Regions from separate parts of the Halomonas sp. H33-56 genome, predicted to be linked through region 2. Evidence: predicted binding sites of a transcription regulator. Region 2 holds the regulator's gene; each other region holds the start of a gene.
What was found. Region 2 encodes sigma-54, which starts transcription at its own class of promoters, with help from an activator protein. Its sites were predicted from a motif close to TGGCACNNNNNTTGCTNT; they were not measured.

Region 1: NFH98_RS01755 (circularly permuted type 2 ATP-grasp protein) is a predicted target of sigma-54. The motif match lies at 3,563-3,580, and genes of this name have one in related genera.
Region 3: hmpA (NO-inducible flavohemoprotein) is a predicted target of sigma-54. The motif match lies at 2,433-2,450, and genes of this name have one in related genera.

Annotation. Positions count from the first base shown of each region.
Region 1 is NZ_JAMSHP010000001.1:381,038-388,367, reverse strand. Features, by position in the region: gene NFH98_RS01765 (zinc-binding metallopeptidase family protein) at 1-858, shown strand, start outside; gene NFH98_RS01760 (alpha-E domain-containing protein) at 1,024-2,010, opposite strand; gene NFH98_RS01755 (circularly permuted type 2 ATP-grasp protein) at 2,015-3,472, opposite strand; gene NFH98_RS01750 (transglutaminase family protein) at 4,057-4,995, shown strand; gene NFH98_RS01745 (phosphatidylglycerophosphatase A family protein) at 5,072-5,560, shown strand; gene NFH98_RS01740 (fasciclin domain-containing protein) at 5,747-6,265, opposite strand; gene NFH98_RS01735 (hypothetical protein) at 6,669-6,932, shown strand; gene NFH98_RS01730 (hypothetical protein) at 6,929-7,147, shown strand.
Region 2 is NZ_JAMSHP010000001.1:1,693,384-1,700,713, reverse strand. Features, by position in the region: gene NFH98_RS07385 (calcium/sodium antiporter) at 1-909, shown strand, start outside; gene NFH98_RS07380 (KpsF/GutQ family sugar-phosphate isomerase) at 940-1,938, shown strand; gene NFH98_RS07375 (KdsC family phosphatase) at 1,971-2,537, shown strand; gene lptC (LPS export ABC transporter periplasmic protein LptC) at 2,534-3,109, shown strand; gene lptA (lipopolysaccharide transport periplasmic protein LptA) at 3,122-3,652, shown strand; gene lptB (LPS export ABC transporter ATP-binding protein) at 3,652-4,377, shown strand; gene NFH98_RS07355 (RNA polymerase factor sigma-54) at 4,650-6,062, shown strand; gene hpf (ribosome hibernation-promoting factor, HPF/YfiA family) at 6,222-6,530, shown strand; gene ptsN (PTS IIA-like nitrogen regulatory protein PtsN) at 6,536-7,021, shown strand; gene rapZ (RNase adapter RapZ) at 7,075-7,330, shown strand, end outside.
Region 3 is NZ_JAMSHP010000001.1:4,436,165-4,443,494, reverse strand. Features, by position in the region: gene NFH98_RS19105 (tripartite tricarboxylate transporter permease) at 1-948, shown strand, start outside; gene hmpA (NO-inducible flavohemoprotein) at 1,053-2,237, opposite strand; gene norR (nitric oxide reductase transcriptional regulator NorR) at 2,728-4,317, shown strand; gene NFH98_RS19090 (NnrS family protein) at 4,504-5,688, shown strand; gene NFH98_RS19085 (SirB2 family protein) at 5,695-6,084, shown strand; gene NFH98_RS19080 (c-type cytochrome) at 6,370-6,822, shown strand; gene NFH98_RS19075 (cbb3-type cytochrome c oxidase subunit I) at 6,905-7,330, shown strand, end outside.

The sequences.
Region 1 (7,330 bases), 1.3 Mb from region 2:
GGGGTCTGCAACCGCATGATCACCAGCGAGGAGGCCGACCGTGGCATGACGCTGTGTGACTGCTGTCGCCACAACCAGGCCATCCCCGACCTGTCGGTGCCCGGTCATCGTGAACGCTGGGCCAAGCTCGAGAGTGCCAAGCGCCGGCTTTTCTACACCCTCGACCTGCTGGGGCTACCCCACGAGGTAGATGGCCGCCGCGCCAACCCGCCGCTGGCCTTCGCCTTCCTCGCCGACGAAGTGGCGGCAGAAGGCGACTGGCACTCCAGCGACGAGGGCATGCCGGTGTTCACCGGTCACGCCGGCGGACTCATCACCATCAACGTCAAGGAAGCCGACGACGTCGAGCGCGAGCGCCTGCGCAACGACTTCAATGAGGCCCACCGTACCCTGATCGGCCACTTCCGCCACGAGATCGGGCACTACTACTGGGAGTTGTTGATCAAGGGGCGCGACGAGTCGGCCTACATCGAGGTATTCGGTGACCACAACAACCCCAGCTACAGCGAAGCCCTCGATCGCCACTATCAGCAGGGACCACCGAATGACTGGCGCGGCCACTTCGTGTCGGCCTACGCCACCATGCACCCCTGGGAGGACTTCGCCGAAACCTTCGGCTTCTACCTGGACATGGTCGCCATCCTCGATACCGCCGGACACTTCGGCATCACCCCCACCGGCTTCGACGAGGACCTCGAAGCGATGTTGACCACCTTTCGCCGCCTGAGTCTCGGCTTCAACGAGATGAATCGCGAGATGGGGCTGCTCGACCTGGTGCCGGAGGTGATCACCCCGACCATCGCCTGCAAGCTTTGCTATATCCACGACATGGTGCTGGCGGCGCGACGACAGCAGTAAGCCGCCCGTCGTCCCACCTAGCACCACCATGCGGCCCTCTTTCCAGAGGGGCCGCAACGCTTGGCAAGATTCGGCTTGGCTAGATCCGGCCTGGCTAGATCCGGTTTGGCTAGATTCAGCAGTGGCTCAGCGCAGGCGGGCCGGGGCATACCCGGCCCACCGGTCTCACGCCTGGTCGCTGGCCGCCAGTAGCTCGCCATCGCCCAGGTCATCGAGGGTCGGGAAGTAGGTGCGGGCGATCGCCGTGTGCAGCTCGGCAAAGCCCTGTTGCAGCACGTCGATAAAGTCGTGCAGGGCCTCGGGGGAGCGCACCAGGGCACGGACGTCGGCCTCGGCCACATCGGCCAGCACCAGCGTCGCCGTGGCCAGGGCGCGCTCATGTCGCGGCAGCGAGCGCAGCGCGCGAATGCTGTCCTTGAGACTGCGCGACACCGAACGCGGGAACAGGGAGTCCTGCACCAGGAACCGCAGCACGTCGGTGGCCCTGACCCGACAGCGCACGTGCTGTCGATACATCTGGTAGGCCGTCAACGACTTGAGCACGCTCATCCACTGCAGGTGCTCGAACGGACGAATCTCGTCGCTGTCACGCTGCAGCAGGTTGGCCGAGCGCACATCGATGATGCGGGTGATCATGTCGGCCCGTTCGAGCTGGCGCCCGAGCATCATGAAGGTCCGTGACCCACCGTAGCTGAGGGTGCCCTCGATCAACCCGATCAACGTCTGACAGCCGCGAATCACTAGCTTCAGAAAGCGCTCTCGGCGTCCCGGGCCGAGGCCCGCATCAGCGTGGGCACTGGCGGTCATGTAGAGCTGGTTGATTTCTTCCCAGACCTCCCGCGGTACCACGTCCCGCGTGGTGCGCAGATTCTCGCGGGCCTGGGCAAGGGCGGACAGGATCGAGCCGGAGTAGCGTCGGTCGGCACACAGGAACTGCACCACGTTGCGATCGTTGGGCTCGTCGTAGAGGGTCTCGAACACCTCGGCGCCCCCGGTGATATCGATCATCGCCGCCCATCCCAGCGGTTGGCGGTAGGGCATGTCGAGCATCAGGTGACTGGAGACGTTGATCAGGCGGGCGGTATCTTCGGCACGCTCGATGTAGCGGGCCATCCAGTACAGGTTTTCGGCGACTCTGGAAAGCATCAGCATGGTCTCAGTCCTCCCCCGTCTCGACGATCCAGGTGTCCTTGCTGCCGCCCCCTTGGGACGAGTTGACCACCAGCGAGCCCTTGACCAGGGCCACACGGGTCAATCCACCGGTGGTGACGTAGGCGCCGTCCTGGCCCGACAGGATGAAGGGGCGCAAATCGACGTGGCGCGGCTCGGGCCGGCCATCGAACAGCGTGGGGGTGGTGGACAGGTTCAGCATGGGCTGAGCCATGTAGTTGCGTGGGTTCTCCTGGATCAGCCTGGCGAAGGCATCACGCTCGGCCTGGGAGGCCTGGGGGCCCATCAGCATGCCGTAGCCGCCGGACTCGTTGGCGGGCTTTACCACCAGTTCATGCAGGTGCTCCAGCACATAGCGGCGGTCTTCCTCGAGCATGCACAGGTAGCTCGGCACATTGGGCAGCAGCGCCTCCTGATCCAGGTAGTACTTGATCAGTTTCGGCACGAAGGCGTAGACCACCTTGTCATCGGCGACACCGGCCCCCGGGGCGTTGGCCAGCGCCACCTTGCCGCTGCGCCAGGCCCGCATCAATCCGGGCACGCCCAGCACCGAGTCCTTGCGAAACGCCTCCGGGTCGAGGAAGGCGTCGTCGACGCGGCGGTAGATCACGTCCACACGGGTCAGCCCCTGGACGGTGCGCATGTAGACCACGTCGTCGTCATCGACCAGCAGATCCGGGCCCTGGACCAGTTGCACACCCATTTGCTGGGCCAGGTAGGCGTGCTCGTAGTAGGCCGAGTTGTAGATACCCGGGGTCAGCACCACCACCTGGGGATCGTCCCAATGGCGTGGCGACATGCCCGCCAGCATGTCGTAAAGCTGGGGCACATAGTCGTCCACCGGATGAATCTTGCCCGAGGCAAACAGCTCCGGCAGCACGCGCTTGGTTACGTTGCGATTCTCGAGCATGTAGGACACCCCGGACGGTATCCGCAGGTTGTCCTCCAGTACGTAGACGGTGCCGTCGCCACCACGCACCAGATCGGAGCCGCAGATATGCGCCCAGACCCCGTGGGGCGGATCGATCCCTACACACTGGGGGCGAAAGTTGACGGATTGCTCGAGCACCGCCGCCGGCAGCACGCCATCCTTGACGACCTTCTGGTCGTGGTACAGGTCGTCGATGAACAGGTTGAGCGCCTCGACCCGCTGCTTGAGGCCTGCCTCGGTGCGTCGCCACTCGTCGGCGGGGATGATGCGAGGCACGATGTCGAAAGGCCAGGCGCGGTCGATCATGCTGCCCTCGGAATACACCGTGAAGGTGATCCCCATGGTGCGAATGGCGATCTCTGCTGCGTTCTTGCGCTCTTCCAGCTCGTCAGGGGCAAAGCCCGCGAGCACGTCACACAGCATCTTGGCCGCCTCCCGCGGCATCCCGGGCGTCGCCACCAGTTCGTCATAGAACCCTGCGCAGTCATATTGCTGCCAATCCACATGGCTCATCGGCACACCCTCGATTGTTTTCGGCATCCGGCGACCCGACCACGACGATGGCACCCCCGCCTTCGACCGTACCGGGTCCCTCCTTGCTGTATAGCAAGCCCTGTACCAGACCGCCGAGAATAGGCCGCAGCGCCGAGCCTTCTCGCCGAATGGGCTGGCGCAATTGAGCAATTTGGACAAAAAGCGACCACTTGCTCCTGCCGAAAGTGCCCCACGAACCAGCAAGAAGGGGCAGCGAGCACCGATCTGGTGCAATCATGGCGCCCCCCGGCAAGCGCGGGCGGTAGCCCTCGGCAGCCCTTGCAGAAGCCGGTCGATGGCACCTGCTGCTGACGACGCCCACCTTTCGGGCTTGAGAGAAAGGCAGGAGTCGGGTACATCTTGTCGCCACGGTTCGGGGGGGATATCGTCACCTTCTGCAACATTCGCCGACACCCAGGAGCCTCCTCGCTTCCCATGCCTGCCTCTTCTCGTTCCGCACTCCCTGGCTCGTGCGCACCGCTGTCCTGCCCTGCTCAAGACAGCGGCGCCAGGCGGTGCCGTCTGGCCAGCCTTGTCAGGGGTGGCACGGCGGGATCCGGCAGATGATCTATCGACTTCGCCACACCACGCGCTACCACTACAGCGAGATCGTGACACTCAGCGAGAACGAGGCCTGCCTGATGCCCCGTGAGATGGCCTACCAGCAGGTTGCCTGGGCGCAATTGTCGATCTCGCCGGGCGAGTCGCTACGCCAGAGCCGACAGGACGCCTTCGGCAACCATATCGCGCTGTTCGCGGTCGACACCCCCCATACCCAGCTCGAGGTCACGCTGGAGGCGCAGGTCATGACCTCGCCTCGCGCCACAGCGCCGCAGGCCATCATTAGCTGGGAGCGGTGTCGAGAGCTGTTGGCAGACCGCCACCAGCCAGGTTTCCGCGAAGCACAGCCGTTTCTTGAAAACTCCGCCTATATCGAGCGCCGCCCGCTGCTCGCCGCCTGGGCCGAAGACTGTTTTCCCGCTGGTGGCGATCTGGTGGACTGCGTGGAGCGCTTGAACCGTCGCATCCATGAGGAATTCCGCTACGACAGCGAGTTCAGCGACATGGAGACGACACCGTCCCAGGTGCTCCAGCATCGCCGTGGGGTGTGTCAGGACTTCGCTCACCTGGCCATCGCCACCCTGCGCTCGGTGGGTCTGGCCGCGCGCTACGTCAGCGGCTATCTCGAGACTCGACCGCCTCCAGGACAGCCTCGACTGATGGGCGCCGACGCCTCCCACGCCTGGTTCTCCGTGCTGATACCCGGCTGGGGTTGGCTCGACTTCGACCCCACCAACGGTGTGCGCGCCGGCGAACGACACCTGTTGCTTGGCTGGGGCCGCGACTACGAGGACGTGGCGCCGCTCAAGGGCGTGGTGACCGGTGGTGGGCGCCAGCGCCTCGAGGTGGAAGTGGACGTTGTTCCCGCCGGGGAAGTCGCGGCCACCTGCCCGACCTCCGCCAGCCCTGGCGATCACCCGGCAGCGCCGATAGCCGGCTGATTCGCTGTCCTTTATATTGCGCAGGCTCTGCCCGGCCTTGCCCTGCCCTGCCCACCGTCTTCTCAGGAGAGATTCCATGCAGGACCTGTTGATCTGGATTGCCACCGGCTTCGGCCTGGGCTATTCCCCCTGGGCGCCGGGGACGGTCGGCTCCCTGATCGGACTACCGGTCGCCTGGTGGCTGTTCCGGCTGCCGCTCGGCACGCGCCTGGCCGTTACCCTGACGCTCCTCGTGCTGGCCGTTCCCGTCTGCCACTTCGCTTCGCTGTGGCTGGGCGGCGGCGACCTGCCCCAGATCGTGCTCGACGAATGGGTGGCCCTGCCCATCGCGGTGCTGGCCTTCTCGCGCTACCGACGGCGCATCATCCTGCCGCTGGGCTATCTACTGTTTCGCCTGTTCGATATCTCCAAGTTGTCTCCGGTACGCGAGATCGAGGGCATCGGCGGGGGACTCGGCATCGTCGCCGACGACGCGATAGCTGCTCTGTACGCCGCCCTCACCCTGATACTGCTGGTGCGCCTGACCCGCCGCTACTGGCAGCGAGATCCCGAGCAGTCCTCATAAGCCAATAGCGGCCTGCCAATGCCGGGTGCTGCTTCCTATATCCACAGCCCTGACACAAAAAAACCGCCCTCGACGGGCGGCCAAACGGGACAGGGATCTATCGAAACAGTGACCGGGGGACCTCGTGCCCGGCCTCTGACGTCCAGTGCAGCAGATGTTGCACTGGCGTCACTCACTCAGCCTCGGTTATTCAGGAATCAGCACGCTGTCCACCACGTGGATCACCCCATTGCTGGCCTTGATGTCGGACTCCACCACGGCGGCATTGCCTACGCTTGCCGAGCCTTCCTGGGCGTCGATGGCCATGTCGGTTCCCTGCAGGGTGGTCACCTCGGATGACTCCTCCAGTGACACTTCTCCTTCCACCATGTGGTAGGAAACGACCTCGACCAGACGTCGGTGGGAGGCCTTGTCGTCGCTCATCCACTCATCGAGCTGTCCTGGCTGCAGGGTACCGAAGGCTTCGTTCGTTGGAGCAAAGAGCGTATAGGTTTGATCTCCCTGTAGCGGCTCGTCGAGGCCAGCCTTCTCGACAGCATCAAGCAATGTCGAGAAACGTCCGTCGGCCTGGGCGACTTCGAGCAGATTGCGTGAGGGATCCTGCTGTTGCTGCTGATCCGCTTCGGCCACCCCGCCAGCGAGCAGCGCTACGCCGAGCACGCAGCTCGGCAGGAACGACGTTGCGGCAGACATTGCTTTTTTCATGCTCTAGCCTCCTTGCGGTGATTGCTCCGAGATGTCGCGTCGCCACTGCGCGCCTCCCGGGAACCTCTCTGTCGGGGCTGTTCAACCAGGACGACGCAGTTCATGTACAAAAATTAGATCAAGAACAAGTAATGTACAAGAAAAAGTTTTACGACAGCTTTCGCCACTCTGATCATCAAAGCGTCATCTTTTGACGTCATGATATGGGCGCTGCTCGGAAAGACGGTAATGACGGCGAGATGCCGATACGCTTCCGGCGACAGAAAACCTATACAATACTTGCATATCAAGCCTGGCGATGAGAACCTTTCGTACCGTTGAGGCTCGGCCAGGAGGGCCATGCGCAGCCTCGCTTCCACAACGGAACGAACGACGGCACGTCATGCGCCAAGGAGGGCGACCCGTGTACTACCCGATTTCCTGTACCCGCTGTGGCCACGACCTGGCCAGCACACCGGGACCTGTAACGGCTCAGCCCAATGACTGGGAAGAGCTGAACTGCACCGAGTGCGGTGAGTTTCATGCCACCCTGGGCGCCTGGGAAGAACAGCAGACGCCCGACCGCCTGCGCTTTCTCAACAAGTCTCGCAGCCTGATGATGGCCATGCGACGTGAGCACGATGCCTTGATCGAGCAGCAGCACACCAAGGGAGAGCGAGTCGCATGATCACCGTCGCCCTGGACCTGAGCTGCACCATCTGTGGCCACTCCCGCTTCACGCTGCCTGTTGGTCAAGACGACGGCGACAGCGTTCACTGCGCCAACTGCACTGCCTACAAGTGCAAGGCCATGGACCTGGAGCGCGCGCTGATGGCGACCCTGCCACCGTCCATGCCTGCAGTACCGGCTTCCTCTGGCGCCGCCCAGGCGGTACCCGCCTGAGCGATGGCTTGAGAGACAGCGTTTCTGCGCCCCGCTTTTCGCCGACGCGTCCTGGCGATTCACGCCGCCCCTTTCGGGGCGGCGTTTTTGATGGAAGGCAGCGCAGCCGCTTCTTTGCTTTCTTCCTTTCCTCCTTTCCCCCCTTGCCACCATGGCGGCGACCATCGAGACCGCTATCGAGGC
Region 2 (7,330 bases):
CTGCTCTGGAGCGCGGATCGCTTTGTCGGCGCCGCCGCCGCCACCGCCTACCGCGCCGGCATGAGCATCATGCTGGTCGGCATGACCATCGTCTCCATCGGCACCTCTGCCCCGGAAATCGTGGTCTCGGTGATGGCCTCGCTGGATGGCGCCCCCGACCTGGCCACCGGCAATGCGCTGGGCTCCAATATCGCCAACATCGCGCTGGTACTGGGCGTGACTGCACTGGTGGTGCCGATCCCGGTGCGCTTCACCATCGTGCGCCGCGAGCTGCCACTGCTGTTGGGCGCCACCGGCCTCGCCGGCTACGCCCTGGCCGATGGCAGCCTCGATCGCCTCGACGCGGCCCTGCTGATCGCGCTGCTGGTATTCAGTCTGTGGTGGCTGTTTCGCGCCGACGAGGCCGAACAGGAGATGGCCGACGACATTCCCGGCATGGCACTGGGCAAGGCCATCGGCTGGCTGGTGCTGACCCTGGCGGTGATGATCGCCAGCTCCCGCGCCCTGGTCTGGGGCGCCACTGAGCTGGCACGCACCTTTGGCGTAAGCGAGCTGGTGATCGGTCTGACCGTCGTCGCCATCGGCACCAGCCTGCCGGAACTCGCCGCCTGCGTGGCCAGCGCGCTGAAGCGCCACCACGATCTGGCCATCGGCAACGTCATCGGCTCCAACCTGTTCAATATGCTGGCGGTACTGCCGGTACCGGCGCTGCTGGCGCCGGGAGCCACCGATCCCGCAGCCGCCGGCCGCGACTTTCCGGTAATGCTTGGCCTGACGCTGCTGCTGGCGGCGCTGCTGCTGTGGCAACGCCGAGGGCGCCTGGGGCGCTGGATCGGCGCGCTGCTGGCCTGCACCTATGCGCTTTATCTGACCTGGCTCGGCCTTTCGGTCGCGGCAGGCCCCTTGTGACAACGGCAGTAAACGGCAACAATCATGGCCATGAGCAAACACCCCTCCTCGGCGCAGACGCCGACCCTGAGCGTCCGCGATATCGCACGACGCACCCTGGAGCTGGAACGTGACGCCATCGACGCCCTGATCGGGCGTCTCGACGGCGACTTCGACCGTGCCTGCCAACTGCTGCTGGCCTGCCGCGGCCGGGTGGTCGTCACCGGCATGGGCAAGTCGGGACATGTCGGCGGCAAGATCGCCGCCACCCTGGCCAGCACCGGCACGCCGGCCTTCTTTGTCCATCCCGGCGAAGCCAGTCATGGTGACCTGGGCATGATCACGCCCGGCGACGTCGTCCTGGCACTGTCCAACTCCGGCGAAACCGCCGAGGTCACTGCCCTGCTGCCGCTGCTCAAGCGCATGGGCATTCCACTGATCAGCATGACCGGCCGAGCACAGTCGACCCTGGCCCGCCACGCCGAAGCCCATCTATACGCAGGGGTCGAGCGCGAGGCCTGCCCACTGGACCTGGCCCCGACCTCTTCGACCACCGCAGCGCTGGCGCTGGGCGACGCCCTGGCGGTGGCGCTGCTCGAGACCCGCGGCTTCACCGCCGAGGATTTCGCCCTGTCCCACCCGGGCGGCAGCCTGGGCAAGCGACTGCTGTTGACCGTGGCCGACCTGATGCATACCGGCGACCGGCTGCCCTCGGTACCGTCGGGCTCGCCGCTGCGCGATGCCCTGCTCGAGATCACCCGTCAGGGACTCGGCTTTACCTGCGTGGTGTCCCCCGACGGCACCCTGGCCGGGGTCTATACCGACGGCGACCTGCGCCGTACCCTGGATCGCCATCAGGACTTCAGCTCGCTTACCGTGGATGACGTGATGACCACCCCCGGGCGACGCATCGGCCCCGCCACCCTGGCGGCGGAAGCGGTCAAGCTGATGGAAGAAGGCCGGATCACCGCCCTGGCGGTGGTCGATGACGAGCAGCGCCCAATCGGTGCACTGCATATGCACGACCTGCTGGCCGCCGGTGTCATCTGAGCCTCATTTATCCCTTTACAAGGAACGCCGTCATGTCTCACGAGCTTCTCGCCTCCCTCGCGCCGGAACTGGTGGAGCGCCTGCGCCACATCAAGCTGCTGGCGCTGGACGTGGACGGCGTACTGACCGATGGTCGACTGTACTTCCACGCCGACGGCTCCGAGTTGAAGGCGTTCAACACCCTGGATGGCCACGGCCTCAAGCTGGCCAAGCGCGCCGGCATCCAGGTGGCCCTGATCACCGGGCGCAGCTCCCCCATGGTCACTCAAAGAGCCAGAGCACTCGGCATCGAGCACGTACAGCAAGGGGTCGAGCGCAAGCTGCCCGCCCTTGAATCGCTGTGCGATTCGCTGGGCCTGACCCTCGACCAGGTCGCCTACTGCGGCGATGACCTGCCGGATCTGCCCTGCATCCATCGCAGTGCGGTCGGCATCACCGTGCCAGGCGCCCCCTGCTACCTTCGTCAGCACGCCGACTGGGTCACCCAGGTTGCCGGCGGACATGGCGCGGTGCGCGAGATCACCGACACCCTGCTGATGGCCCAGGGCCGCCTCGACGATATCATCGACAGCTACCTGAGCAACGGACCGCTGACATGAAACTGAGCGCACTGCGTCCAGGCTTTCGCTTCTGGCTGGTCATCCTGCTGCTGGTACTCGGTGGCGGCCTGACGTTGCTCGACCCCCGCGAGAGCAACGTCCCCGACCTGGTACCCAATGACAAGGCCGGCGAGCCCGACTACTACCTGGTGGATGCCCGCCTGACCCGCTTCGATGCCCAGGGCACCCCCCATCAGCGCATCGATACGCCACGCCTTGTGCACACACCACTCGACGACATCACCCGGGTGGACCAGCCGGACCTTGCGCTGATCGACGACAGCGGCCGAGAGTGGATCGCCGACGCCGACAACGGTGAACTGGGTCCGGACGGCAACCCCCTGACCCTGTCGGGCGACGCCCATCTCGAGGCCCCCGCGGAGCGTTGGCAGCTTGATACAGAGGTATTGGTCTACGACAGCGACAGTGGCCATGTCTGGAGCGAAACGCCAGCCGTCCTACGCCAACCCCCTCAACAGATGCAAGGGGAGCGCTTCGACGCCTGGATCCATGACAATACCGCTCGCCTGACCGACAATGTCACCGGTCATCATCCGCCAGAGCCTCAATAAGGAGCCCCTTCCATGATGCGTCCAAGTCCCGCCCTCCTGCTTGCCCTGGCCCTTGGCCTGGCCGCCGGCGCCACCGGCAGCAGTGTCCTGGCGCTGGAAAGTGATCGCAGCGCACCGATTCAGGTGGAGGCCGACCAGCTGGATCTCGATGATCGCGCCGGTACCGCGGTCTATACCGGCGACGTGCGCATTGTGCAAGGCAGCATGATCCTCACCGGCGAACGCGTCGAGATCCAGCGCAACGACCAGGGACAACTGTCACTGGCGACCGCGACCGGCTCACGTGCCTACCTCGAGCAGAAGCCATCCCCGGAAGAACCGGTGGTCAAGGGCTGGGGCCGCAAGGTGATCTACCACGTGGCCGAACGCCGCATGGAGCTGATCGACCAGGCTGAGCTGCACAAGGCCAATGACACCTTCGACGGTGCCTATCTGGAGTACTTCCTCGATCGCCGCGTGGTCCAGGCCCGCTCCAGCGCCCAGGGCGTCCAGGGCGAGCAGCGCATTCGCATGACCCTCGAGCCGGAAAGCCAAGGAAACTGATGAAGACTCTCCACGCTCGCCATCTGGCCAAGAGCTACAAGAAGCGTCGCGTCGTCCAGGACATCAGCCTGTCAATCGAGCAGGGCAGCATCGTCGGTCTGCTGGGCCCCAACGGGGCCGGCAAGACCACCTCCTTCTACATGATCGTCGGCCTGGTCAGAGCCGACGCCGGCAGCATCAGCATCGATGATCGGGACCTGAGCCGCGCGGCCATGCACCAGCGCGCGCTGGCCGGTATCGGCTACCTGCCTCAGGAGGCTTCGATCTTTCGCAAGCTGTCGGTGGCCGACAACATCATGGCGATCCTCGAGACCCGCAAGGACCTCGACCGCGAGGGCCGAGAAGCACGTCTCGAGCAACTCCTCGAGGATTTCCACGTCAGCCATATTCGCGACAACCCCGGCATGAGCCTGTCCGGCGGGGAGCGGCGCCGGGTCGAGATCGCTCGCGCCCTGGCCACCGAGCCGGCCTTTATCCTCCTCGATGAACCCTTCGCCGGGGTCGACCCGATCTCGGTGGGCGAGATCAAGTCCATCATTCGTCAACTCAAGGCCCGCGATATCGGCGTCCTGATCACCGATCACAACGTGCGCGAGACCCTCGATATCTGCGATCGTGCCTACATCGTCGGCGACGGCCAGATCATCGCCGAGGGCAGCGCCGAGTCCATCCTCGCCAACCAGCGCGTCAAGGAGGTCTACCTGGGCGAGAACTTCCGCCTCTAGACCGCAGGGCCGCCCGACAGCCGCAGTCGCATCAAGCGGCCGCAACACTTGCCAGCATCAGCATCCAACCGCCGGCCCCGAAAGGGTCGGCCTCACCTTGCACACAGGGCCTCCCTCGAAAGAACCACCTCCCCCCCCCTACCAAGTTGTTCCACATCGACCTTTTCACTCCCTCCCACAGGTCAAAAAACACCAACTTGGCAAGATGCTTGCATGTCTGATGACTCGTCGTTAGGGTAAAGCCTTTCGACAACACTGGTGGATCCCGACCCATGGCCCTCAAGGCGTCACTGCAGCTGCGCATCGGTACCCAGCTGACCATGACCCCGCAACTGCAACAGGCGATCGGCCTGCTGCAGCTTTCGACCCTGGACCTGCGCCAGGAGGTCCATCAGGCGCTGGAGGCCAACCCCATGCTCGAACTCGAGGACGAGTTCGGCGAACAGCAGACCAGGGAAGCCGTGGAAGATGACTGGGCGGATCAGATTCCCTCGGAACTCAGTGTGGACAGCGACTGGTCCGACACCTACCAGGACCTGGGCACCACCCCCGCCGGCAGTGGCGAGGCGCCGGATTTCGAGCGCCAGGCAAGCTCCCAGTCACTGCACAGCCACCTGAGCTGGCAACTGGCGATGCTCGACGTCAGCGACCAGGAACGCCTGATCGCCGAGAGCCTGCTCGACGCGGTCAACGCCGACGGCTATCTCGAGCAGACACTGGATGACATCGCCCAAGGGCTCGAGCAAGACGGTCGTCGCCCCCCTCCCCTCGCCGAGGTGGAGGCGGTGCTGGTTCGGCTGCAACAGTTCGAACCGACCGGAGTGTTCGCCCGCGACCTGCGCGAATGTCTGATGCTGCAACTGGATAGCCTGCCTCGCGATACCGTCCTGCTGCCCCAGGCCGGACGACTGGTAAGACAGTTTCTCGAGGCGCTGGCCAGCGGCGACCGACGTCTGCTGAAGCGCCGACTAGGACTCGATGACGACCAACTCGACAGCGTCATCGAGCTGATCCGGAGCCTCGACCCACGTCCCGGCAGCCAGTTCGGTGACAGCGATAACGACTACGTCATACCCGACCTGGTGGTACGCCACACCGAAGAGGGCTGGCGCGTTGAACTCAATCCGGATGCAATGCCCCGACTGCGCATCCAGCCCGACTACGCTGCGCTGATTCGGCGCGCGGACAAGAGCCAGGACAACCAGTTCCTCAAGGACCACCTGCAGGAGGCGCGCTGGCTGATCAAGAGTCTGTCCAGCCGCAACGACACCTTGCTGAAGGTCGGCCGGGAAATCATGGTGCGTCAGATCGACTTCCTCGAGCAGGGAGAAGCGGCCATGAAACCGTTGGTGCTGGCCGATATCGCAGACAAGGTGGAGATGCACGAGTCCACCATCTCCCGCGTGACCACCCAGAAGTTCGTGCACACGCCTCGCGGCGTGTTCGAGTTGAAGTATTTTTTCTCGAGCCAGGTCGGCCAGGATGGCGACGCCCATTCCAGTACCGCCATCCGCGCCATGATCAAATCGTTGATTCAAAAGGAACCTGCCCGCAAACCTCTGTCGGACAGCAAACTGGTGGAATTGCTGGCGGAAGACGGCGTCAATGTCGCCAGACGCACCGTGGCAAAGTACCGGGAAGCCATGAATATTCCGTCTTCCAGCGAGCGCAAGCGACTGCGCTGAGGCCTTGCGCTGCGGCGTCGCTAGCCTAGTTATCGGGAAAGCGCAAGCACTTGAAATTTCGCATGACATCTGCGTCTTTCTGCGTAGCGTCGAGGGGGTTTGCAGGATCGGAAAAAGGGTTACAATCAAGCCACCACCCGAAAGAGCAAGGAGCCTGTCATGCAAGTCAACATCACCGGCCACCACGTCGAATTGACCGATCCCCTGCGTGACTACGTACAAGAGAAGCTCGCCCGTGTGGAGCGCCACTACGACAACATCACCAACGTCCAGGTGACCCTCTCGGTGGAAAAGGAACGCCAGCTGGCCGCCTGCACCCTTCACGCCGCCGGTGCCGACCTGCATGCCGAAGCGCAGGACGGCGACATGTATGCTGCTATCGACGCCCTTGCCGACAAGCTGGACCGCCAGCTGGTCAAGCACAAGGAAAAATCCCAAGCCCGCGCCCAAGGCGCCGGAATTCGCTGACTCTCATGACATTGGAAGCCATTCTCCCTCCCGAGCGCACATTGTTCGATGTCCCGGGAGGCAGCAAGAAGAGGGTGCTGGAGTTTTTCAGCACCTTCATTGCGCAGAACACCCCGAGCCTGGACAGCCAGGAGGTCTTCAGTCGGCTGATCGGACGTGAGCGCCTGGGCAGTACCGGCATCGGCAATGGCGTCGCCATTCCCCATGCCCGCAACCCCCACTGCAAGGCGCCCATCTCCGGCTTCCTCAAACTCGCGGAACCTGTCGACTTCGATGCCATCGATGGTGAGCCCGTCGATCTGGTGTTCGTGCTGCTGGTGCCGGAAGAGGCCGACGACGCCCATCTTGCCCTGCTCGGCCAGGTCGCCGGCGTCATGAACGACGCCGACACACGTCACCGTCTGCGCCACGCCAGCTCCCAGCGCGAGCTTCACGAGCGCCTGCAGGAAGCCATCCGCCAACAGGCGCCAGGGGACGACACTCCCTCCTGATCGCGGCCTTGCCTAGGCCATCAGCAATGGACGCCTGCCCAAGGAGACAGGACATGCAGCTCGTGATCATCAGTGGTCGCTCCGGCTCGGGAAAGTCCGTGGCCCTTCAGGCCCTGGAGGACCTGGGGTTCTACGCCATCGACAACCTTCCCGCGACCTTGCTGGGCGCCCTGGTGGACGAGCTGGAAAACGGTCATTCCCGCCGTATCGCCGTCAGCGTCGACGCCCGCAACCTGCCTGAGGCGCTGGAACGCTTCCCCGCCCAGCTGGCGTCCCTCAAGCAGAGTCCGATCGACTGCCAGGTGGTCT
Region 3 (7,330 bases), 2.7 Mb from region 2:
GTCACCCGCTTCACCTTCGGCACCGGCGTGCTGATGCAGGGCATCGACATCATGCCGCTGGTCATCGGCGCCTTCGCCGTCAGTGAGCTGCTGGTGCAGTCGCAGAACCGCGCCTCGCGCACCGTCGAGGTCGACGCCATCAAGGCCAGCGTCATTCGCCGCCGGGACTTTATTCCACCCTGGCACGAGGTGCGTGAAATCGGCGTCTATCGCTACGTCAAGACCGCCATCATCGGCTACAGCGTCGGCGTGCTGCCGGGCGCCGGAGGCTCCATGGCGGCCTTTGTCGCCTACGCCGAGTCCATGCGCAGCACACGCCACCCGGAGAAGTACGGCAAGGGTTCGGTGGAAGGCATCGCGGCGGCGGAGGGCGCCAACAACGCCATGTGCAGCGGCGCCTTCGTGCCGATGCTGTCCTTCGGTATTCCCGGCGATCCCACCACCGCCATCGTGCTGGGCGTGCTGGTGATCAACGGCCTGCAGCCCGGGCCGCAGTTCCTCGACAGCCAGCTTGCGCTGGTGGCTCCGATGTTCATGGCGCTGCTGGTGGCGGCCCTGGTGATGGTGCCGCTGACGCTCTACGTGCTGGGACCCTGGTTCGTGCGGATCGTCTCGATCCGCCGCGATGTGCTCTACGCCAGCATCGCGGTGATCGCGCTGGTCGGCTGCTACGTGGCTACCTACTCGATCTTCCAGATGGGACTGGCGCTGGTGTTCGGGGTGCTCGCCTTCCTGCTGCGGCGTCAGGGCTATCCGGTGGCCTGCCTGCTGCTCGGTTTCGTGCTCGGCCCGAGCCTGGAGGAATACTGCCGACGCTCGCTGTCGCTGTCCGACGGCAACCCGCTGATCTTCCTCACCAGTCCCGACAGCCTGTTCTTCCTGGCGCTGACCGGGGTGTTCTACTACTTCATGGTGGTGAGAAAGCCCGAGGCGCGACAGCACGCCTGAAACTCAGGTTGGTGAGTGATGGCTGGGAGACACGACAAGGCCGCGCCCTCGGGCGCGGCCTTGTCGTGGTGGGCTGAGTGGAACGCGACGGTCAGACGTGCTTGTCAGGCGGCGCTCTTGGTAGGTTCAAGCGGACGCGAGGGGCCGAAGTGCTCGTAGTGACGGCGCTGCTCGGGGATGCCCAGTTCTGCCAGATGGCTGTCGATGGCGCTCATGAAGGGTGGCGGGCCGACGAAGTAGCACTGGGCGTCGCCGCCGGGCAGCAGGCGGGCCAGCAGCTCACGCTCGAGGCGGCCCTTGATGTCGCCACCGTCGCCTTCCTCGTAGGCGCAGACCCGGGTCAGCAGTTGCGGATAGTCTCGGGCAAGGGCCTCGACCTCGCCACGGAAGGCGTGGTGGTCGATGTTCCGGGCAGCGTGGATGTAGCAGACCCGGCGTCCCTGGGCCAGGGCCTGGCGTGCCAGCGGCAGCATCGGGGTCTGGCCGACGCCGCCGCTGATCAGCATTACCGGTGCGTCGCCATCGTCCAGGGTCAGCTCACCGGCAGGGGGCAGCAGTTCCAGGGTGTCGCCGACGCGCATCTGCTGGTGCAGGAAGTTGCTGACCAGGCCGCCCGGCTCCTGTTTCACCGAGATGCGATAGCTACGGCCGTTGGGGCTGCCGGACAGGCTGTAGTGGCGATGCACGATTGCCTCGTCCACCGCCAGACGCAGGCCGATGTACTGGCCGGGCTCGGCGTCGGCCACCGGCTGGCCGTCGACCGGCTCCAGGGTGAAGGAGCGAATTACCTCGCACTCGCGCTGGATCTGGGCGACACGAAACTCGCGCAGTCCACGCCAGCCGCCGGGGCGCTCGGCGAAGGCCTGGTAGCGCTCGGCTTCGGCGGCGATCAACAGCGCGGCCAGGTCGCTGTAAAGGGCCGCCCAGGCGTCGGCGATCTCCGGCGTCACCACCTCGCCCAGCACCTCGCCGATGGCGGCCATCAGGCATTCGCCGACGATGGGGTACTGCTCGGGCTGGATGCCCAGCGAGACGTGCTTGCTGATCACCGTCTGCATCGAGTCGATGACCTCCTGGGGCTGGCGGCGCAGGCCGACATAGGCCAGCACCCCTCGCGCCAGCGCCTTCGGCTGGCCACCGTCGGCCTGGTGGGCCTGGTTGAACACCGCCTTGACCTCCGGGTAGCGCTCGAACATCAGCGGATAGAAACGGGCGGTGATGGCGTCGAGGTGTTCGGCGACCAGAGGGGCGGTGGCATCGATGATGGCGTCTTGGGCAGCGGTGGTCATGGCGTCTCCTGTCAGGGATATGGCGCAGCGCGCTCCCACTGTGGCAAAAAACCTTCACCGCGTCGGAGGCCTGGCTCGTTTGGGCCTACTTTTTCTCTACAGCTTGTGAACAGAGCATCGGTTGATATGCCTCGACACCTGCGGTGCTTCCACGGGGTCGGGGCGTATCGCTCGTCGCCTTTCTGTACCCTGTATGGAGCAAGCGATATGCCGCTTCGCTTAAGGTGCGCCAACTTGCCACAGTGCGGGTGATCCAGAGTAGGTAATGAGCGGGCAGTGTGGATCCACAGGGCGCTTGTCGAGAGCGCTGGTCACGCTACCCGGCTCCTTTTTTTCTGGCCCGGTTCCCGGCCACGTTTGCGACCCGATTCTGTCCCGGTATTCGCCCAGGACAGTGGTACCTCTTGCGAATGAAATCGAGGTTGCATGTCGATCTGACACTACAAGTGCTATCGTTTTGACACTATTGATAGTCAAAAGGACATTCTAGGTGGTCAGCTTTCTACGACGCCTGCGTGCCCTGCTGCAGCGCCTGGGCGATGAGCAGGGCCCCGAGCTCGCCGAGGCCTGGCAGGGCGTGCTCGAATCATTGGTGGCCCCCACCGCGGCGGATGCCAGCGCGCTGCTGGTGGCGCAGGGCTCCGGCCTCAGGCCGGTGGCCACCATCGGCCTGCCCGAGGGCGTGGCCGGCAGGACCTTCGCCTTGGGCGAGCATCCTCGCCTCGCCGCCATCGCCGAGGCGCCGGGGGTCTGCCGCTTTGCCGCGGACTCGCCCCTTCCTGATCCCTACGACGGGTTGCTGGATGACGGTCTTAGCCCTGTCCATGACTGTCTGGGGGTGGCGTTGCGCGACGGTGATGAGCTGATCGGCATGGTCACCCTGGACGCCCTGACCCCGGGGGCGCTGGCCGAGCTGGATGACCAGGGCCTGCTGGCGGCGGCCGAGTTGCTGGGCACTTGCCTGCGGCTGTCCCGGCGTCTGGACGGCGCCCGCCTGCAGCTCGCCCTGCAGCGGGATGGCCATGGCCAGTTGCCGCGTCGGCTGACCGGCTGGCGCAGTGGCGCCATGCGCAAGCTGATGGCCTCGGTGGAGCTGGTCGCCGCCACCGACATGAGCGTGCTGGTGCTGGGCGAGACCGGCGTCGGCAAGGAACGCATCGCCCATGCCCTCCATCACGGCTCGCGACGTGCCGATGGGCCACTGGTGGTGGTGAACTGCGCCGCGCTGCCAGCCTCGTTGATCGAGAGCGCCCTGTTCGGCCATCGGCGCGGGGCGTTCTCCGGGGCAACCAGCGACCATCGCGGGCACTTCCAGATGGCCGACGGCGGCACCCTGGTGCTGGACGAGGTGGGCGAGCTGCCGCTGGAGCTGCAGCCGAAGCTGTTGCGGGTGCTGCAGGAAGGCGAGGTCCAGCCATTGGGCAGCGATCGGCTCCAGCATGTCGACGTTCGGGTGGTCGCGGTGACCAACCGGGATCTTGCCCTGGAGGTCGCCCAGGGGCGCTTTCGCGAGGATCTCTATCATCGGCTCAGCGCCTTCCCTCTGGAGGTTCCACCGCTGCGCCAGCGTCCCGAGGACCTGGCGCTGCTGGTGGGACACTTCCTGGAGCAGAACCGGGTGCGTCTCGGCGTCGGCAACCTGCGCCTGAGCGAGGCCGCGCGGGTGTCGCTGGCGGGCTGGCACTGGCCAGGCAATGTGCGCGAGCTGGAGTCGCTGCTGGCACGAGCCTCGCTGCTGGCATTGGCCTCGGTGGACGTGCTGGGGACGCCCGATGCCCGCCGTCGTAGCGTACGCATCGAGGTCGAACACCTGGGGCTGGCGCCGGCGACAGCCCGGGCCACCGACGCGCCCGCAGCGCAAGGCGACACGTCTCGAAGCGCCGTGTCGCCGGCCGATCGGCCAGCGGGCGAGGCGCTGGATCGAGAGCCCTCGCTGCGGGAGGCCTCCGAGGCCTTTCAGCGCGAGCGCATCCGGCAGGCCCTGGACACTGAAGGCAACTGGGCAGGGGCGGCTCGCCGGCTGGGGCTGGACCCCGGCAATCTGCATCGCCTGGCGCGGCGGCTGGGGCTAAAGGCCTGATTCTGGCCTGGTCATCGCCAAGGGCGTGCGAGGCTGTCGCGGGGTTGGGGCTGGGTTGGGGGATGCAGGGCTTGCCAGCGTGAGTCAGGTTTGCGGCATCGGCAGTGCCTTTGATGTGCATCATGGTGATGTTGTCCAAAGCGGGCCAGACTTCACAAGACCAAGTGAATTACTCAGGTACTCGCCATGTCATCCGTCGCCGCTCGTCTGCCTCTTGCGCGCCTCGCCTTTCGTCCCTTCTTCCTGCTGGCGGCGGCCTTCAGCGTGGTGGCCCTGCTGGTGTGGCTCGCTTTCTGGCACGGCATCTTCGTGCTGTCGCCCCGGGCGGGCATGCTGTGGTGGCACCAGCACGAGATGCTGTTCGGTGTGGTGGGGGCGGTGGTTTCGGGGTTCTTGCTGACCGCGGTGCAGACCTGGACCGGCCTCAGGGGGCTCCATGGCGCCCCGCTGCTGGGGCTCGTCGCACTGTGGCTGGCGGCCAGGCTGGGGCTGGCCTTTCCCGTCTTGCCACAGGCGCTGGTGATGGCGCTGGACGTCGGCTTTCTGCTGATCGTCTGCGCCGTGATGGCGGTGATGGTGATCCGGGCGAAGCGCTGGCGCAACCTGATCTTCGTGCCGGTGCTGGCGATCCTCGCCGGTGCCAACCTGGGCAGCCACCTGGGCGTGCTCCAGGGTGACCCTGAGCTGGTGCGCCAGTCGTCCTACCTGGCGGTGCTGCTGGTGACGCTGATCATGGGGGTGCTGGGCGGTCGGGTGATCCCGATGTTCACCGCCAACCGGCTGGGCCTGAAGCGCCGCCCGGCGCTGCCCTGGCTAGAGGGGCTGGCGCTCGGCAGCCTGGCGCTGGCGGTGGTGCTGCAGCTTACACGCACCCTGGGGGCCGATCTGCCCGACAGCGTACTGGCGCTGGCGCTGCTGGCGGCGGCGCTGGCCCACCCGCTGCGCCTGATACGCTGGCAAGGCCGTGCCACCGGACGTGAACCCCTGCTGTGGAGCCTTCACCTGAGCTACGCCTTCGTGCCGCTGGGGCTTTTGCTGTGGGCCCTGGGGCTGTGGGGCGTCGGCCGGGCAGAGCTGGGTGTCCACGCCATCACCGTGGGTGCCATGGGCACCATGATGCTGTCGATGATGTCGCGGGTGTCGCTGGGCCATACCGGCCGCCCCATGCGCTGTCTGCCGGGCATCGGCGTGGCCCTGGGCCTGCTGGTGGCGGCGGGACTGTCGCGCTCGCTGGTGCTGGCGCTGTGGCCCTCGGTCACCCACTGGGTCTACAGCCTGAGCATCCTCCTGTGGTGTCTCGGCTACGCCATCTTTCTGGCCCACTATGTGCCGATTCTCGGCAGTCCGCGTGTCGACGGTCAGGACGGCTAGGCTTAGATGTTACCGCTCTACCTCACCCTCAAGTCCCTGCATGTGTCGCTGGCGCTGGTCAGCGGTGCCCTCTTCGCCCTGCGCGCCCTGTGGTCGGTGACCGAGTCGCCCTGGCTCGAACGCTCCTGGGTGCGTGTCCTGCCCCATCTGCTCGATACCCTGCTGCTGGCGGCGGGGCTGTCGCTGATGGTGCTCACCACCCAGTGGCCTCACCAGACGCCATGGCTGGCGGCCAAGCTGACCGCCCTGCTGGCCTATGTCGGCTTCGGCAGTCTGGCGCTTCGACGAGCTGCCAGCGTCCGAACGCGGGCGCTGTCGGCCTGCCTGGCGCTGCTGATCTTCGTCTATATGCTTGGCGCCGCGCACCGACACAGCGTCCTGTCCTGGCTGGTATAGCCTCTTTATTGCAATGCATTGATTTACCTCAATGGCGTTGGTTTTTCTCCTGTCAGTGGCGATATTGTCGTCATCTTGTCTCGTCAATTTCATCGTTTATCGCCGATAGTCCCGGCGAATGTTTAAGTGGTTGATGGGGCGAATCAATCAAGAATTTTGGTGATGCATGTCATATTCCGAGTGTTTAACTCAGGTATAGAAGAGCGCTCCTCAATACAATGGTCAACGGGGCCAGGGAGGTCTGACTCTCCGGCACCATGGGCCAAACAATGAGGAGACGTGGTCATGGCCGAGGGTCTGACAAAATCCGCAGCACGCAACATCTTCTACGGGGGCTCACTGTTCTTTTTCCTGATCTTTGTAGCGCTGACTGCTCACAGTCACTGGTACATCGTGACGGAGTCCACCAGCGCACTTCCGCTGACCGATTCGGTACGCGAAGGCAAGCATGTGTGGGAAAAGAACATGTGTATCAACTGTCACAGCATCATGGGTGAGGGGGCCTATTTTGCGCCTGAACTGTCCAATGTCTGGACCCGCTATCACGGGCGCGAAAACCCCGAGGCGGCAAGGGCGGGACTGGCGGCCTGGATGCGCGCTCAGCCGCTGGCCGTACCAGGGCGGCGCAAGATGCCGCAGTTCGATCTGAGCGACGAGGAAATGACCTCGCTGATCGATTTCCTCGAGTGGACCGACGCTATCGATGATCAGAACTGGCCGCCCCACGTATCGGGATAGGTCGGTGAGTTCGCGTGACATATCGACAAGATCGCAATGGCGTACCCGTCGCGTGAGGGGAAACCGTGGAGGAACATGAAAAATGAAATATGAAACACAGAAGGTGGCCTACGCCTTCTTCCTGGTGGCGATGGGGCTTTTTGCCCTTCAGCTGGTGTTTGGCATCATGGCGGCGCTGGTCTATGTCTTTCCAGACTTCCTGGCCCAGTTGATGCCGTTCAACATTATCCGCGTCAGCCATACCAATCTGCTGATCGTGTGGCTATTGATCGGCTTCATGGGCTGCACCTACTACCTGATGCCGGAAGAGGCCGAACGGGAGATTCATAGCCCGATGCTGGCCTACCTGCAGCTGGGCATCTTTGTGGTGGCCGGGGTCGCCGCCCTGGTGTGCTATCAGCTTGGCATCCACGAGGGACGTGAATTCCTCGAGCAGCCCTTCTTCGTCAAGGTGCTGATCACGGTGTCCTTCCTGATCTTCCTCTACAACACCAGCATGACCCTGCTC